3 regions of the Delftia sp. 11MD genome follow, and region 3 is predicted to be linked to each of the others. Evidence: predicted binding sites of a transcription regulator. Region 3 holds the regulator's gene; each other region holds the start of a gene.

Region 1 (5,905 bases), 280 kb from region 3:
GCTGGCCCAGGCACAGGTCGTGGCCGTGCCCACGGATGAACACGGCCTGGACACCGGTGCCCTGGCCAGCCTGCTGGCGCAGTGGCCCCATGCGCGCCGCCCCAAGCTGCTCTACACCGTGCCCAACTTCTCCAACCCGGGCGGCACGCTGCTGCCCGCGGCGCGGCGCGAGGCCCTGGTGGCGCTGGCGCGCCAGCACGGCTTTGCCATCGTCGAGGACGATCCCTATGGCGAGCTGCGCTTTACCGGCCAGCGCGAGCCGTCGATCTACGAAACAGGCCTGGCGCAGTGCGGCGCCCAGTCCAACCCCGTGGTCTACCTGTCCAGCCTGTCCAAGACCGTGGCACCGGCGCTGCGCATCGGCTGGATGCTGGCCGACGCCCAATTGCTGCGCCGCTGCACCATCGCCAAGCAGACGGCCGACCTGTGCACCTCGCCGCTGGCGCAGATGATCGCCGCGCACTATCTGCGCTCGGGCCGCTATGCACCCCAGCTGGCCCAGGCCTGCGCCGAGTACGCGGCGCGCATGGATGCGCTGTGCTCGGGCATGCAGTCGGCCCTGGGCGAGCAGATCCGCTTCGTGCGGCCTGCGGGCGGCATGTTCGTCTGGGCGCAGCTGCTGCCGCCACAACGGCATGCGGGCGAGCCCGAGGCCCTGGCCCGGGCGCTGTTCACGGCCGCTGTGGAGCAGGGCGTGCTCTATGTGCCAGGCAAGGCCTTCTTCCCGGCCGAGGCGGCGCAGCAGGCCGGCCTGTGCATGCGCCTGTCGTATGCGGCGCCCACCGTGCCCCAGATCACCGAGGCCGTGGCGCGCCTGGGCCGGGCCTGGGGCCAGGCCGTGTCCTGAGGACATCGGCAACAGCGTTCATGCAATGAAAAAGGCCGCCCGAGGGCGGCCTTTTTCTTGCGGGGCAAACCGGGCATGGCGCAAGGCCTGCCCGGTTGCGGCGGGCAATTACATGCCCATGCCGCCCATGCCACCCATGCCGCCCATGTCGGGCATGGCGGGGGCGCCTTCAGCCTTGGGGGACTCGGCGATCATGGCTTCGGTCGTCAGCAGCAGCGATGCCACGGAAGCGGCGTTCTGCAGGGCCGTACGCGTCACCTTGGTCGGGTCCAGGATACCCATTTCCAGCATGTCGCCGTAGGTGTCGTTGGCGGCGTTGAAGCCGTAGTTGCCCGAGCCGTTCAGCACGGCGTTGACCACCACCGAGGGCTCGCCACCGGCGTTGGCCACGATTTCGCGCAGGGGCGCTTCGATGGCCTTCATGATCAGCTTGATGCCGGCGTCCTGCTCGGCGTCGCCGGTCTTCAGTTCGCCCACGGCTTGCTTGGCACGCAGCAGAGCCACGCCGCCGCCGGCCACGATGCCTTCTTCCACAGCAGCGCGGGTAGCGTGCAGGGCGTCTTCAACGCGGGCCTTCTTTTCCTTCATCTCGACTTCGGTGGCAGCGCCGACCTTGATCACGGCCACGCCGCCGGCCAGCTTGGCCACGCGCTCTTGCAGCTTTTCGCGGTCGTAGTCGCTGGTGGCTTCTTCGATCTGGATGCGGATCTGCTTGACGCGGGCTTCGATTTCAGCAGCTTGGCCAGCACCGTCGATGATGGTGGTGTTTTCCTTGCCGATTTCGATGCGCACTGCCTGGCCCAGGTCTTCCAGGGTCACCTTGTCCAGCGCCAGGCCCACTTCTTCAGCGATGACCTTGCCGCCCGTCAGGATGGCGATGTCTTCCAGCATGGCCTTGCGGCGGTCGCCGAAGCCAGGAGCCTTGACAGCCACAACCTTCAGGATGCCGCGGATGGTGTTGACCACCAGCGTTGCCAGGGCTTCGCCTTCGACGTCTTCTGCAATGATCAGCAGGGGACGGCCGGCCTTTGCCACGGCTTCCAGCGTGGGCAGCAGGTCGCGGATGTTGCTGATCTTCTTGTCGAACAGCAGCACGAAGGGGTTGTCCAGCAGGGCAACCTGCTTTTCGGGGTTGTTGATGAAGTAGGGCGACAGGTAGCCGCGGTCGAACTGCATGCCCTCGACGACGTCGAGTTCGTTGGCCAGCGACTTGCCTTCTTCAACGGTGATCACGCCTTCCTTGCCGACCTTGTCCATGGCTTCGGCAATGATGCTGCCCACGGATTCGTCGGAGTTGGCGGAGATCGAGCCGACCTGGGCGATTTCCTTGGAGGTGGTGGTGGCCTTGGATTGCTTCTTCAGCTCTTCCACCAGGGCGGCGACAGCCTTGTCGATGCCGCGCTTGAGGTCCATGGGGTTCAGGCCGGCGGCCACGTACTTGATGCCTTCGCGGACGATGGCCTGTGCCAGCACGGTGGCGGTGGTCGTGCCGTCACCGGCGATGTCGTTGGTCTTGGAGGCCACTTCCTTCACGAGCTGGGCGCCCATGTTCTGCAGCTTGTCCTTGAGTTCCACTTCCTTGGCGACCGACACGCCGTCCTTGGTCACGGTGGGGGCGCCGAAGGAGCGCTCCAGCACCACGTTGCGGCCCTTGGGGCCCAGCGTGACCTTGACCGCGTTGGCCAGGATGTTCACGCCTTCAACCATGCGGGCGCGTGCTTCGCCGCCGAAAACTACGTCTTTTGCTGCCATTTCAATTCTCCGGATTCAGTTGGAAAGTGCGGTTTCGAAGCGCGTGGATTACTTTTCGACGACCGCGAACAGGTCGTCTTCCTTCATCACCAGCAGTTCGTCGCCATGGACCTTGACGGTCTGGCCGCTGTACTTGCCGAACAGAACGCGGTCGCCGACCTTCACGTTCAGGGCGATCACTTCACCCTTGTCGTTCTTCTTGCCGGGACCCACTGCCAGCACTTCGCCCTGGTCGGGCTTCTCGGCGGCGTTGTCGGGGATCACGATGCCCGAAGCCGTCTTGGTTTCGTTTTCGAGGCGCTTGACGATCACGCGATCGTGCAGGGGACGCAGGTTCATACCAACTCCTAAATCATCAACAAAGTTGAAACAAAGACTTGCCGGCCCGGCGGGCCGGCATTCGAAGCAATGTGGGACAGAGGATTGTTAGCACTCATACCCAACGAGTGCTAATAATAAGGCAATTCGGCCAGGTTTCAAGGGGTAGGGCCGGATGTGCCGCAAGACGGCACATCCGGCGCGGAGTGCGGAACGCTACTGATCTTTAGTTTTTTCGGGGCGCGCCCGCGCTGGCCAGCGGCGAAGCGCGGCCTGCAGGAGCACACAGAACTTCCGGCGAAAGGCTGTCGCTGAATCACCATGCAGCCTTGCGGGCTGTGACCTGACGGCGCATCGAAGGCGCCCTGGCCGTGGTGCTGAGCGCACCCAAGATCAGCCAGCCGTGCAGACTGACTGCCCTTGATCAGGCGCGAACGAGACCGAGGCCTCGTCTGGTGACCTCTGTGGTCAGAGGGAGAAAAGCTCCGCCTTCGTGGCACGATGACGGGCCAGTCCTAAAGGGGAGCTTCACCAGGTCGGGTGCGGATGAGGAGCGAAGCATCTGGCGATGCCGCCAGCCCTGAAGCTTGGATGACCACCATGTGGCTGCAACTGATAGGTCACGAGGTGGCCGTGAGCAGCAGCAATCGCTGCGGAGCAGATGGCAACTGCAGACTTTCTAACGATGGCCTCAGGCTGATCTACGCCCTTCACTGTGCAAAGCGAGAGTGACAGGGACGACCAACACCGGCCGTTGAAGGCTTCCATTGTTGGACGACCGCTTCACCGTTTGGAAGTGGCCAGTCGATTCTTCGGTGCGCCGTGCTTCGCCTCGAAGGCCCCATTTCGCGCTGCACCGCTGATTCCTGTCGACTCCATGCCGTCGCTCCGACTGGTTTCAACGAAGGTGGCATCAGCCCACGATGGTGCTCGCGCCGAGCGTCCGCACTCAGGCGTTGGTGCGCAGGTTGGTGCAATGACGATGTAGGATTTGGATACAATGAAAATAAGAAGCATTCTTGTTTGCCAGTGCATATTGCCCCGGTGCCTTTCCTCCTGCTTCACTCGTGCCGCTTTCCCATGCCCGCCGCCGACCGCGCCCTTGCTCCCGATGTCGCCACTCTCTACTCCGACCACCACGGCTGGCTGCTGGGCTGGCTGCGCAAGCGCCTGGGCAATGCCTTTGATGCGGCCGATCTGACCCAGGACACCTATGTGCGCCTGCTGGGCCGCAGCGGCGCCGAGATCCAGGCCATTCGCGAACCGCGTGCCCTGCTGATGACCATTGCACAGGGTCTGGCCGCCAACCTCTACCGCAAGCGCTGCGTGGAGCAGGCCTATCTGGACGCCCTGGCCCTCATGCCCGAGGCCGTGGCCCAGTCCCCCGAGCACCGCGCCATCGTGCTGCAGACCCTGGTCGAGGTGGACCGCCTGCTGGCCCTGCTCCCACTGCCCGTGCGCCAGGCCTTTTTGCTGTCGCAGATCGACGGCATGAGGCAGGCCGACATCGCGGCTGAACTGGGCCTTTCCGTGCCCACCGTGCGCCGCCATATCGCGCGGGCCGTGGTGCAAGTCTGCTTTCTGGACGACGACGGCGCATGAGCCTGCCCATTCCTCTTGCGGTGCGCGAGCAGGCCGCCGAATGGCTGGTGGAGCTGCAGTCCGATGATCACAGCGCCGGCACGCGCGAGATGCTGCTGCAGCGCCTGCAGCACTGGCGCGAATCCCATCCCGACCATGAGCGCGCCTGGCTGCGCATAGAGGCCATGGGCGCACGCCTGCAGCCGCTGTCCGGTACGCCGGCCAGCGTGGCCCTGGCCCAGGCCGCGCGCACGGCACGCGGGCGCGGGCGGCGCTTGGCGGTGCGCAGCCTGGCCGTGCTGCTGTTCACGGGCGCGGGTGCGGGTGCCGTGGCATGGAGAGGTCCGGCATCCTCGGGCGACTGGCTGGCCGGCCTGGGGGCGGACCTGCGCACGGGCACGGCCCAGCGGTGCAGCCTGCGCCTGCCGGACGGCACCCAGCTGCAGATGAATGCCGACAGCGCGGTCGACCTGGATTTCAGCCCGCAGCAGCGCCTGGTGCGCCTGCGCGGCGGCGACATCGAGGTGGCCACGGCTCAGGGCCTGAAGGATAGTGCGCCGCCCTTGCTCGTCGAAACCCGCCATGGCCGCATACGTGCCCTGGGCACGCGCTTCGTCGTGCGCCAGCGCGGCCAGGGGCCCAGCCGGGTTGCGGTCTTTGAAGGCGCCACGGAGATCGCGCCCCGCGAACGGCCCGGCCACCTCCATCTGCTGCAAACAGGCCTGCAGGCGCAGTTCGACACCCAGGCCGCCACGCCGGCCGGGCCCGCCGATCCGGCCCTGGCAGCCTGGACGCGCGGCATGCTGGTGGCCCAGGACATGCCGCTGGCCGAGTTCCTGGACCAGCTGTCGCGCTACCGGCCCGGCCACCTGGGCTGCGATGGCGCCGTGGCGCAGCTGCCCGTCAGCGGTACCTATCCGCTGGCCGACACCGACCAGGTGCTGGCCATGCTGCTGGCCACCCTGCCGGTGCGCCTGCGCACGGCCACGCGCTACTGGGTGGTGGTCGAGCCGGCCTGATTTCCTGGCTCTTGTCGATCCTGGCTGATCGCTTTTCGCGTCTCGCGGGGCAATGGAGATGAAGCGCTTTTTTCTGCGCCCGCATTCCATTGCCAACCATCCAGGACCGAGGGACACGCACACCATGGGCCATCACCCGACTTTTCGCGCCACACGACTGGCATTTCAACTGCGGCAGGCCTTGCGCCCCGCCGTTCTGGCACTGCCGCTGGTGGCGGTGCTTGCCCCGGCGCAGGCCCACGCACAGGCACAGCCCCACGCCCAGGCAGTGCAGCGCTACGACATTCCTGCCGGGCCGCTGACCGCCACGCTCAATCGCTTTGGTGCCCAGGCGGGCATCCTGCTGTCCTTCTCCACCGCCCAGACCGCAGACAGGACCAGCCCCGGC
Region 2 (5,905 bases), 2.7 Mb from region 3:
CAGTTGAGAAGCTTCGAAAGCACTTCTCACCAGACATCGCGGACAGAATTTTGGGCGTCACCCCCCACTATCCCGAGCTGCGTGATGTTCCAAACACTTTGCTGGGCTACCACCGTCAAGCTGAATGCCGGGCTTGGCTGTGGGCTAACAATTCAGCCCACCTGCCTTGGCTGGCAGTGGACGACCGTCCTTGGCTGTTCATGCCATTTTGCGGCTCCCTGTTCGTGACCAACGGCCTCGAAGGCGTTACTGAAGGCGTCGCACCACAGCTTGCTGCTCGCCTTCATCGGCTCACCAGCTGATGACATCCACACTGAAATGTGGCCGCATAGCGCCTGCACTCAGACACCGTGATCTGCTGAAAATTTAATCACAACCTGCGGATAGTTCAACACTCAGTGAGAAGCGGCGGGAAGAGTTCAAAATTCAGAGGGTTTCCAGCCGAGGAGTTCAAAACTGAGAGGCAAAAAGCGTTGTCGAGATAAGGACCTGCGTTCGCCCCGCTGAGCGTGTGAACCTTTCGATATCCCTCAGGGATCTGCCATAGAAGGTGCAAAAAATGCAGCCGCACCGAGGTGATCCAGTGTCGATGTTCACCGAGGGTTGTCTCTGCACATGAGGCAGATCAGGGACTTACATGTACCTGGACCGCCCAGTCTGGACCCGCTGTGACTCTCATAGCGAGTTGAACTTTTCGCAACTCCTGACCTGTCGGAGCCTGGGAGGGCGTCTTACCGACTGATTCGATGCTCCCACAGAGATCCGCTGCTGCGCAGGGCGCAGGGCGCAGGGCGAAGGGCGAAGGGCGAAGGGCGAAGGGCGAAGGGCGAAGGGCGAAGGGCGAAGGGCGAAGGGCGAAGGGCGAAGGGCGAAGGGCGAAGGGCGAAGGGCGAAGGGCGAAGGGCGAAGGGCGAAGGGCGAAGGGCGAAGGGCGAAGGGCGAAGGGCGAAGGGCGAAGGGCGAAGGGCGAAGGGCGAAGGGCGAAGGGCGAAGGGCGAAGGGCGAAGGGCGAAGGGCGAAGGGCGAAGGGCGAAGGGCGAAGGGCGAAGGGCGAAGGGCGAAGGGCGAAGGGCGAAGGGCGAAGGGCGCAGGGCGCAGGGCGAAGGGCGAAGGGCGCAGGGCGCAGGGCGCAGGGCTCGCGAATGTAAGCCATGGGATAGGCACCTCAAAACTTGGCATTTCTCGGCCCTGATCACTCGCCAGGCAAGTTCAGAGTGCAAAAATATTCATTTAAATCAATGACTTACGAAGCGAATCGACAAGAAATTAGTTCAAAACTGAGTGAGAAAAGTTCAAAACTCGGTGGGAATCGACAACATGCCTCCCGCCGGCAAGCAGGGTTTCCAAAAATCGCTCAGACTAGCCAGAAGCGACTTTTGCAGTGCCGAAGATTTTCTGCAACCGACTGAAAAACCCGCGGAACTTCGGCTTTAGCACTCAATCCTAACGAGTGCTAATATGAAGGAATGGAAGAAAGGAACTCTGCAATGACAAACGCCTCCGGCTCCATTGCGACCACCTTGGCGCCCGCTAACCCCTGGGCCCTGGTGCCGCCTCTGGGCAATCTGGATGCCTACATTTCCGCGGTCAACCGCCTGCCCATGCTCACCCTCGAGGAAGAGCAGGACTACGCCCGCAAGCTCAAAGAACACAGTGACCTGGACGCCGCAGGGCGTCTGGTGATGTCCCACCTGCGCCTGGTGGTGTCCATCTCGCGCCAGTACCTGGGTTACGGCCTGCCGCACGGCGACCTGATCCAGGAAGGCAATGTCGGCCTGATGAAGGCCGTCAAGCGCTTCGATCCCGATCAGAACGTGCGCCTGGTGAGCTACGCCATGCACTGGATCAAGGCCGAAATCCACGAGTACATCCTCAAGAACTGGCGCATGGTCAAGGTCGCCACGACCAAGGCCCAGCGCAAGCTGTTCTTCAACCTGCGCTCCATGAAGCAGGGCCTGAAGTCCGACGCCGCCATGGCCGAGGACGGCGCCATGCTGCGCGACACGCTGACCTCCGGCGAGATCGACGCCATGGCCGAGAAGCTCAACGTCAAGCGCGAAGAAGTCATGGAGATGGAAACGCGCCTGGCCGGTGGCGACGTGCTGCTGGACCCCTCGCCCAGCGATGATGGCGAGCAGGCCTTCGGTCCCATCGCCTATCTGGCCGACGGCGCACATGAGCCCACGGCCATGATCGAGTCGCGCCAGCGTGACCACCTGGCCACCGACGGCATTGCCATGGCGCTGGATTCGCTGGACGACCGCAGCCGCCGCATCGTCGAGGAGCGCTGGCTCAAGGTCAACGATGACGGCTCGGGCGGCATGACGCTGCATGAGCTGGCCGCCGTGTATGGCGTGAGCGCCGAGCGCATTCGCCAGATCGAGGTGGCTGCCATGAAGAAGATGAAGAAGGCCCTGGCAGAGTTCGCCTGATGGCCTGACGGCCTGGGCTGACAGGCCGCTTCAAGACAAACCCGGATAATCTCCGGGTTTTTTATTGCCCGCAGCCTTTGCGGCCCCCACGCACCCATGCCCGCCAGCGCCATCTCGCCACTACGCCGCCTCTTCGCCAATGCCTTGGCCACCGCCCTGGCTTCGGCCCTGCTGCCTTGCGCCGCCGTGGCGGGCGACCAGTGGCCCAGCAGGCCCCTGCATCTGATCGTGGGCTTTCCCGCGGGCTCCTCCCCCGACCTCACGGCGCGCGCCCTGGCCGAGCCGCTGGAAAAGCGCCTGGGCCAGCCCGTCATCGTCGAGAACAAGGTGGGAGCAGGCGGCAACATTGCAGGCGAGCAGGTGGCCCGTGCGCGCGATGGCCATACCTTCAGCGTGATGATCAACGGCAACCTGACGATTGCCCGCCTGCTCAACCCCGCCGTGCGCTACGACCCCGTCAAGGACCTGCAGCCCGTCAGCCTGATCGGCGTGGCACCCCTGGTGCTGGTGGCGCCGGCCGGCGCGCCCGAGGGCCGGGCCTTCCTGGAGGCCGCTGCCCAGGCCGGCAGCCGCTGGAGCTACGGCTCGCCCGGCGTGGGCACCGTGGGCCACCTGGGCATGGAGCTGCTCAAGAGCCGCTCCGCGCTCAGGCCCGAGCACATTCCCTATCCCGGCTACCCGCAGGTGTTCAACGCCATCCAGGGCGGCGACCTGCAGCTGTCCATGCTGCCGCCCGCGCTGGCCATGGCCCAGGTCCAGGCCGGCAAGCTGCGCGGCGTGGCCGTGACCTCGGCCGCGCGCAGCCCGCTGGCGCCGGGCCTGCCCAGCCTCAAGGAGCTGGGCGTGGGCGATTTCGACCTGGAGATCTGGAACGCCGTGGCCGCGCCCAAGGCCATGCCCGCCGCCCATGTGCACAAGCTGGCCGAGGCCGTGAGCGAGATCGTGCGCTCGCCCGAGATGCGCGTGCGCCTGGCCGCCCAGGGCTGGCAGGCCGTGGGCAGCTCGCCCGAAGGCCTGGCCCTGCGCATGCGCCAGGACGTGGCGACGCTGGGCCGCATCATCCGCGAACAGGGCATACGCGCACAATGATGCGCCCAGTGACGTGCCCTCTTTGACACCCCCATGACCGCAGCCCAAGCCTTCACCGAACTCAATGCCTGGCAGGTCATGGCCTGGGGCCTGGCCTTCTTTGGCGTGCTCTACCTGGCCGGTGGCTGGGGCATGTCGGCGCTCACGCGCTGGCTGCAGCGGCGCGGCGTGGGCCGCGTGCTGGACACGCGCCCGCTCAAGCCCGACCAGTTGCAGCGCGAATGGCGCCAGTCGCTGCATTCGGTGCTGATCTTCGGCATCGGCATGATCGTGCCCTGGGGCCTTCTGCAATTGGGATGGGCGCGGCTGGAGCCCGATGCAGGCCCCTGGCGCATTGCCATCGAAATCGTGGTGCTGCTGATCTGGAACGATGTGCATTTCTGGATCAACCACCGCCTGCTGCATACGCGGCTGCTGGGGCGCTTTCATGGTGACCACCACCGCTCCATCGTCACCACGCCGTGGTCCACCTACAGCTTCCATCCCATCGAGGCGCTGATGCTGGGCAACGTCATCCTGCTGCCCATGGTGGTGCACGACTTCAGTTTTTGGTCGCTGGCCTCGGTGCCGGTGCTCAGCCTGCTGCTGAACGTCATAGGCCACTCCAACTACGACTTCTTTCCCGGGGTGTCCGACACGCATGCGCTGGCCGCCAGCCGGCGCCACCACCTGCACCATGCCCGGCCCAACGGCAACTATGGCTTTGCGCTGGCCTTCATGGACCGGCTGATGCGCACGCGCGTGGCCCTGCCCGCCACGGCCCGGCCCAGGACGGAATGAGCCGACCGCCTGCTCGCCACGTCCAGCCCCGGCTGCCCCGGCTGCGCCACGGGCGCGACCTGCAGTCGCTGGCCTATCTGGTGGCGCTGCCGCTGATCGTGTGGTGGCAGTGGCAGCATGGCTGGAACCTGTGGCTCTACGGGATCGAGCTGTTCCTCACGCTGGGCGTGGGCGTCATCCACCACAACCACACGCATTTGCGCATGTGGCGCGGGCGCTGGGCCAACCGCTTCACCGACTACTGGCTGACCCTGCTGCAGGGCCACCCGACCTTTGTGTTCTGGCCCGCCCATGTGGCCAACCACCACCGCTTCCGCCACGGCCCGCGCGACATGGCACGCACCTACCGCTTCGGCGGCGACCACAACCATCTGCTGGGCTACCTGCTCCACCCGCTGCAGGCCGGCTGGGTGCTGTACCCGCTGTTCCTGCGCTGGCTGGGCCAGCTGCGGCGGCATTGGCCCGGCGCCTTTCGCTACTGCATGGGCCAGTACCTGCTGTGGCTGGGCAGCTGGGCGCTGCTGCTATCGCTGGATTGGCAAAAGGCCTTGCTGCTGGTGATCGTTCCCCAGTTGCATGGCCTGCACTGGCTGCTGGCCACCAACTACCTGCAGCACGCCCATGCCGATGGCCGGCCACTGACGCGCGGCCAGCGGCTGGACAGCGCCACGCCACTGAACTACGCGCGCAACTTCGAGGGCTGGGTCAATCCGCTGCTGTTCAACATCGGCCTGCACACGGCCCACCACGAGCGGCCCCAGGCCCACTGGTCAGAGCTCACGCGCCTGCACAGCGAGCACTACCGCCAGCGCGTGGCCCCCGCGCTCAACGAAGGCGGACTGCTACCCTACATGGCCCGCGTCTTCGTGCTCGGCACGATCTGGCCGCCGGCCCGCACGCGTGCGCAAATGCCTCCCGGAACATACGACTGATACGTCCCAGAACCCATGCCCGTCGCCTATTCCAACGTCTATCTGCATGCCGCAGGCATGTTCCTGCCCGGTGAACCCGTGGACAACGCAGGCATGGATGCCTACGTGGCGCCGCTCAACCGCCTGTCCGAGCGCCTCAAGCGCCGCATCCTGGCCGAGAACGGCATTGTCCAGCGCCACTACGCCATCGACGCCGAAGGCCGCACCGTGCACAGCAACACGGCCATGGCCGCCCAGGCCATCCAGGACTGCCTGGCGCAGGCCGGGCGCGCGCTGGGCGATGTGGGCTTCCTGGCCAGCGGTTCCTCGGGCGGCGATGCGCTCATGCCCGGCTTTGCCAGCATGATCCAGGGAGAGATGGCCGCGCCGCCCATGGAGACCCTGTCCGTGCACGGCGTCTGCGCCGCCAGCGTGGGCGCGCTGCAGGCGGCGGCCCAGGCCGTGGACCGCGCGCCCGACTCGCTGGCCCTGGCCGTGGCCAGCGAAATGCCCTCGCGCCTGTTCAAGCGCTCGCGCTTCGCGGCCCAGGGATACAACACGGATTTCGACGCCCACTTCCTGCGCTGGATGCTGTCCGATGGCGCAGGCGCCGTGCTGCTGGGCGGCCCGCAGGCCCTGCCCGACGCGCCCGGCCTGCGCCTGAAGCTGCGCTGGACGCACCTGCGCAGCTTT
Region 3 (5,905 bases):
ATGGAGCACCGAGGACCTGCCCGCAGGCAGCTACTACCTGCGGCTGCAGATCGAGGACGCCAACGGCCTGGGCAGCGATTTCTCGGCCGCACGCCAGTTCCGCACCGGCAGCTGGATCGTCGATGCCAGCGGCGAGATGATGCAATCGGGCAGCGGAGAGCGCCTGCAGCGCCAGTAACCGCACCCGTTCAATCCTTGACCACGCTTGTCCACCCTGCCGCCTTCGCCTGACAGTCCCGCCACGCCGGCGCAGCAGGTGCAGCCGGCGCCCGCGCGTGGCCGGGGGCTGCGGCGGGACTGGCTGCTGCTGGCGGCGGGACTGCTGTCCCTGGTGTTCTGGCTCAGCGGTGACGGGCAGCTGGAGCGCATCAACGGACTGGTGCAGGACACGGCCAGCTGGCTGCACCGCCCCAAGGCATCTCAGGACATCGTCATCGTGGCCATCGACGATGCCAGCATCGACGCCATAGGCCGCTGGCCCTGGAGGCGTGCCTTGCACGCGGGCCTGCTGGAGCGCATCAGCCAGGCCCCGCCGCGCGCCATCGGCCTGGACGTGATGCTCAGCGAAGAAGATCTGGACTATCCAGGCGATGATCTGCTGCTGGCGCGCGTCCTGCAGCGCAGCGGCCGCACCGCCTTGCCCGTGGCGCCGGGTACGGATCCGCTGCCGGCCTTTGCACAGGCTGCGGCAGCGCTGGGCCACACCCAGCTGCCCGTGGATTCCGACGGCGCCGTGCGCAGCTTCCATGCCATTGAAGGCAGCGCGCAGCAGCCCTGGTGGCACATGGCGCTGGCCCTGCACTGCGTGGGCCAGCACGGCCGCCCATGCGCCCGCCCCGAACCCGTGCCGCCGCTGGACCCCGGCACACCCGCATGGCAGCGCCGCCAGCGGGAGATCATTGCCTTCGCACAGGCCAGGCCCGAGCACGGCGCGCTTGACCGCTCGCCCTTCACCACCTATTCGTACATCGACGTGCTGCGCGGCCGCATTCCTGCTGCGGCATTTCGCGGCAAATACGTGCTCATAGGAACGACGGCCGCCGGACTGGGAGCGCAGTTCACCGCACCGCTGGGTGCCAGCGCGCGCCCCATCTCCAGCGTGGAAATGCTGGCCCATGTGCTCAACGGCAGCCTGCAGGGCTCGCACGTACACCGCGCTTCGGCGGGGCTGGACCGTGCGCTCAACACCGCAGCCGTGCTGCTGGCCCTGCTGGCCCTGGCCTGGCTGGGCCCTTCGGGCGGCATGCTGGCCTGCGCGCTGCTGGCCCTGGCCTGCCTGTCGCTGGCCGGGCTGGCACCACGCATCTGGCAGGTGCAGACGGCCCCTGCCGCAGCCCTGCTGGGCCTGGCCCTGGCCTATCCGCTGTGGAGCTGGCTGCGCCTGCGCGCCGCCGCCCGCTTTCTGGCGCTGGAACTGCGAGACCTGCAGGGCCAGGGCCTGCCCACCGCGCTGCGCCTGGGCGGCGACCTGCTGGACCAGCGCATTGCCGCCGTCGAGCAGGCTTCGCGGCAACTGCGCGCCCTGCACCATTTCGTCAGCGAAAGCCTGCGCCAGCTGCCCTCGCCCACCTTTGTCTGCGACCGCCAGGGCCATGTGCTGCTGGCCAATGCCGCGGCCCATGCCTATGCGCGCAGCCTGGATCACGACCTGCGCGCTGGCGACTCCCTTCCCAGGCTGCTCGATGGCCTGCAGGCGCTGGACACGGCGCCCGGCCCGCAAGCCGGCAGCCCGCTGCTCACGGCCAGGGCGCTTGCCGCCGGCGGCCTGCCGCTCAGCAGCGAGGGGCGCGACGGTCGCGGCCGCAGCCTGATGCTGCTGGTCCAGGCCTTCGAGGCTCCGCCCACCACGGGCTGGCTGATCACCCTGGTCGATATCAGCGATCTGCGCAGCGCCCAGGCCCAGCGCGACCAGGCCATGCAGTTCATCTCGCACGACATCCGGGCGCCCGTGGCATCCATCATCACCTTGCTGGAGATGCAGCGTGGTTCCGTACAAGCGCCCGACCTGGGCATGCTGCTCCCGCGCATCGAAGGCTATGCCCAGGCCTCCCTGCAGCTGGCCGACGATTTCGTGCACCTGGCTCGTGCCCAGCAGCAGGCGCTGCGCCAGCAGCAGCTGGACCTGGGCCTGGTGCTGGACCAGGCCGTGGAAAGCTGCTGGGCCCAGGCCAGCGCCGCCCATGTGCAGCTGGAATTCAGCCTGCCCGAGCAGGAATGCCCCGTGCTGGGCGACCCGGGCATGCTCCACCGCGCAGCCGTCAACCTGATCGGCAACGCCATCAAGTACGGAGCGCACGGGCAACCGGCAAGCGGCGCCACGGTGCAATGCCTGCTGCTGCAGGACGCCGGCCATTGCCGCATCGCCATCCGGGACCACGGACCCGGCATGGATGCGCAGGCCGTCGCCCGCCTGAGCCAGCCCTTCGAGCGCCTGGACCACCATCAGCACCTGGACGGCGCAGGCCTTGGGCTGGCCTTTGTCCGCACCGTGGCTGCCCGCCATGGCGGGCAGCTGCAGATAGAAAGCGCGCCAGGCCAGGGAAGCACCTTCAGCATCGTGCTGCCGAAGGCGCAGCAAGCCTGACCGGGGGTGTCATCCCAGCGGATCCCAGCGGATGGCCCGTGAAAACGAAAAAGCCCTGAAGTCTTTCAACTTCAGGGCTTTGCGTTTTTTGGTGCGGCTGGCAGGAATCGAACCCACGACCCCTTGGTTCGTAGCCAAGTACTCTATCCAGCTGAGCTACAGCCGCAACGCTTCGCATTGTAGCAGCGGGTTTTGGAGCTTCCAGGCAAAAGCGCCATATTTCTGCAAAAAACCTGGAAGTCGCATTCAATGGCAGCCAGGCGCAGCCATGCCAGCCGGCAGCGTCGCTCCCAGCAAAAAAGCCTGCCGCCCGGAAAGGCGGCAGGCTTTTTCATACCAATGGATGGTAGGGCCTCCCAGAGTCGAACTGGGCACCAACGGATTATGAGTCCGCTGCTCTAACCAAGCATGAGCTAAGGCCCCTGATTCACCAAGGCAGCACGGATGCAGTCCATGGCAAACAACTATTGTAGAGCCTAACCCGCAGGACTCAGCGCTTGTGACTCAGCGCATTGCTGACGAGCTTGGAGGTGATGTCCACGATCTGGATCATGCGGTCGTAGTGCATGCGGGTGGGCCCGATCACGCCCAGCGTGCCCACCACCTTGCCATCGAGCTCGTAGGGCGCGCTGACCACGGACAGCTCCTCGAAGGGCACGACCTGGCTTTCGCCCCCGATGTAGATGCGCACGCCTTCGGCCTGGCTGGAGAAATCCAGCAGCCTGAGGATCTGGGTCTTTTGCTCGAACAGGTCGAAGGCGCGGCGCAGATTGCCCATGTCGCTGGAGAAATCGCTGACCGACAGCAGGTTGCGCTCGCCCGCGATGACCACGTCCTCCTGGGCACTGGTCATGGCCTCCGTGCCCACGTTGACGGCTGCCTGCATGAGGGTGGCCACCTCGCCGCGCAAAAGCTCGACCTCGCCCTTGAGGCGCTCGCGCACCTCTTCCATGGCCAAGCCTGCGTAGTGGCTGTTGAGAAAGTTCGATGCCTCGATCAGCTGAGAGGCCGAGTAATCCACGTCGGTGAAGATGACGCGGTTTTGCACGTCACCGTCGGGCGAGACGATGATGACCAGAAAGCGCCGCTCCGACAGTCGCACGAATTCGATGTGCTTGAACACCGAGGTGCGGCGAGGCACCAGCACCACGCCCACGAACTGGGAAAGGCTGGACAGCAGATTGGCGGCGTTGGCGATGACTTTCTGCGGCTGCTCGGGCACGAGCTCGGGCGTCACGATATCTGCACGGTCCGCCGTAAGCATGGTGTCCACGAACAGCCGGTAGCCCCGGGCGGTCGGAATGCGGCCGGCCGAGGTGTGCGGACTGATGATCAACCCCAGGTCTTCGAGGTCAGCCATCACATTGCGTATCGTGGCAGGCGACAATTCAAGCCCCGACGCACGCGACAGGGTCCGCGAGCCCACAGGCTGGCCGTCAGCGATGTAACGCTCGATCAGCGCTTTGAGCAACAACTTGGCACGTTCGTCGAGCATGTGATGATTTTAATGATGTAATTTCCAGAAATGACGTCCACGTTTCGCCACGTTGCCTTGATCGGGAAGTACCACGCTCCCAGCGCAAGCGCCCCGTCCGAGAATGCCAGCAACGCGCTCGAGCGCATTGCGGACTTCCTCAGGCGCCAGGGCTGCGAAGTCGTGCTCGATACCCAATCGGCCCTGCACGCAGGGCTCACAGACTACCCCACCCTCGATGTCGATGGCCTGGGCAGGCATTGCGACCTGGGCCTGGTCGTCGGCGGCGACGGCACCATGCTCGGCGTGAGCCGGCACCTGGCGCAATACGGAACGCCCCTGATCGGGGTGAACCAGGGCCGCCTGGGCTTTGTCACCGACATCGCGCTGGAGGACTTCGAGGCCACGCTCACGCCCATGCTGCAGGGCGAGTACGAAGAGGACCTGCGTCCCCTGATGTGCGCCCGCGTGATCCGCGAGGGCGAATGCGTGTTCGAGGCCCTGGCCATGAACGACGTGGTGGTCAACCGCGGCGGCACCTCCGGCATGGTGGAGTTGCGCATCGAGGTCGGCGGCCGCTTTGTCTCCAACCAGCGCGCCGACGGCCTGATCGTGGCCACGCCCACGGGCTCCACGGCCTATGCGCTGTCCGCCGGCGGGCCGATGATGCATCCGTCCATCCCCGCCTGGGTGATGGCACCCATTGCGCCGCACAACCTGTCCAATCGCCCCATCGTGCTGTCCGATGCCAACGAGGTCACGATCGAAGTCGTGGCCGGGCGCGATGTCAGCGCCAATTTCGACATGCAGTCGCTGGCCTCGCTGCAGCACGGCGACCGCATCCTCGTGAGCCGCGCCCACCACAGCGTGCGCTTTCTGCACCCCAAGGGCTGGAACTACTTCGCCACGCTGCGCAAGAAACTGGGCTGGAACGAGGGAGGCGCCTGACCATGGCGCTCAAGCGCATCGTGCTGCGCGACTTCGTGATCGTGCAGGCCCTGGATCTGGACTGGCATGCGGGCTTCACCGTGCTGACCGGCGAGACCGGCGCCGGCAAATCCATCCTGATCGATGCATTGCAGCTGGCCCTGGGCGCCCGCGCCGACGCCGACGTGGTGCGCGAAGGCTGCCCCCAAGCCGATATCTGCGTGGAGTTCGACGGCTGCGCGCGGCTGCGCCCCTGGCTGGAGGCGGCAGGCCTGGCCTGCGAGGACAACAGCCTGCTGCTGCGGCGCACGGTGGACACCCAGGGCCGCAGCCGCGCCTGGATCAACGGCACGCCGGCCACGGCCACGCAGCTGCGCGCCCTGGGCGAGCAGCTGATCGACATCCACGGCCAGCATGCCTGGCAAAGCCTCACGCGACCCGACGCAGCACGCGCGCTGCTGGACGCCTATGCGGGCATAGACAGCCGCGAGGTCCAGGCCTGCTGGAGCCGCTGGAGCCAGGCACGACAAGCCCTGCAGCATGCGCAATCCGCCCAGGACAGCCTGCAGCGCGAACGCGAACGGCTGCAGTGGCAGATCACCGAACTCGACAAGCTGGCCCCGCAGGCCGACGAGTGGGACGAGCTCAATGCCCAGCACACGCGCCTGTCGCATGCCCAGACCCTGATAGACACCGCCCAGACCACGCTGCAGATGCTGGAGGACGACGAGGCCGGCGTGATCACTCCGCTGGGCCGTGCCAGCCATCTGATACAGAACCAGGAACACCTGGAGCCCGAGTTCCAGAACATCGCCGATGTGCTGGCCTCGTGCACGGCCCAGGTGCAGGATGCGCGCCATTCGCTGCAGGCCTATCTGCGCCGCGCCGACCTGGACCCCGAACGCCTGGCCGAGCTGGAT

The links. The regulator HrcA, encoded in region 3, represses chaperone genes, less so after heat shock. The targets are predictions, from matches to a motif close to TTAGCACTCNNNNNNNNNGAGTGCTAA.
Region 1: groES (co-chaperone GroES) is a predicted target of HrcA. The motif match lies at 3,026-3,052, and genes of this name have one in related genera.
Region 2: rpoH (RNA polymerase sigma factor RpoH) is a predicted target of HrcA. The motif match lies at 1,431-1,457, and genes of this name have one in related genera.

Annotation. Positions count from the first base shown of each region.
Region 1 is NZ_CP194333.1:1,072,576-1,078,480, forward strand. It holds gene ACRSCF_RS04845 (PLP-dependent aminotransferase family protein) at 1-847, shown strand, start outside; gene groL (chaperonin GroEL) at 956-2,599, opposite strand; gene groES (co-chaperone GroES) at 2,648-2,938, opposite strand; gene ACRSCF_RS04860 (sigma-70 family RNA polymerase sigma factor) at 3,998-4,519, shown strand; gene ACRSCF_RS04865 (FecR domain-containing protein) at 4,516-5,517, shown strand; gene ACRSCF_RS04870 (TonB-dependent siderophore receptor) at 5,699-5,905, shown strand, end outside.
Region 2 is NZ_CP194333.1:5,386,835-5,392,739, forward strand. It holds gene ACRSCF_RS24665 (HAD domain-containing protein) at 1-302, shown strand, start outside; gene rpoH (RNA polymerase sigma factor RpoH) at 1,488-2,432, shown strand; gene ACRSCF_RS24675 (Bug family tripartite tricarboxylate transporter substrate binding protein) at 2,529-3,521, shown strand; gene ACRSCF_RS24680 (sterol desaturase family protein) at 3,555-4,301, shown strand; gene ACRSCF_RS24685 (fatty acid desaturase) at 4,298-5,233, shown strand; gene ACRSCF_RS24690 (iron-containing redox enzyme family protein) at 5,249-5,905, shown strand, end outside.
Region 3 is NZ_CP194333.1:1,354,206-1,360,110, reverse strand. It holds gene ACRSCF_RS06160 (FecR family protein) at 1-178, shown strand, start outside; gene ACRSCF_RS06155 (CHASE2 and HATPase_c domain-containing protein) at 206-2,584, shown strand; tRNA gene ACRSCF_RS06150 (tRNA-Arg) at 2,674-2,750, opposite strand; tRNA gene ACRSCF_RS06145 (tRNA-Ile) at 2,929-3,007, opposite strand; gene hrcA (heat-inducible transcriptional repressor HrcA) at 3,075-4,079, opposite strand; gene ACRSCF_RS06135 (NAD kinase) at 4,110-5,006, shown strand; gene recN (DNA repair protein RecN) at 5,009-5,905, shown strand, end outside.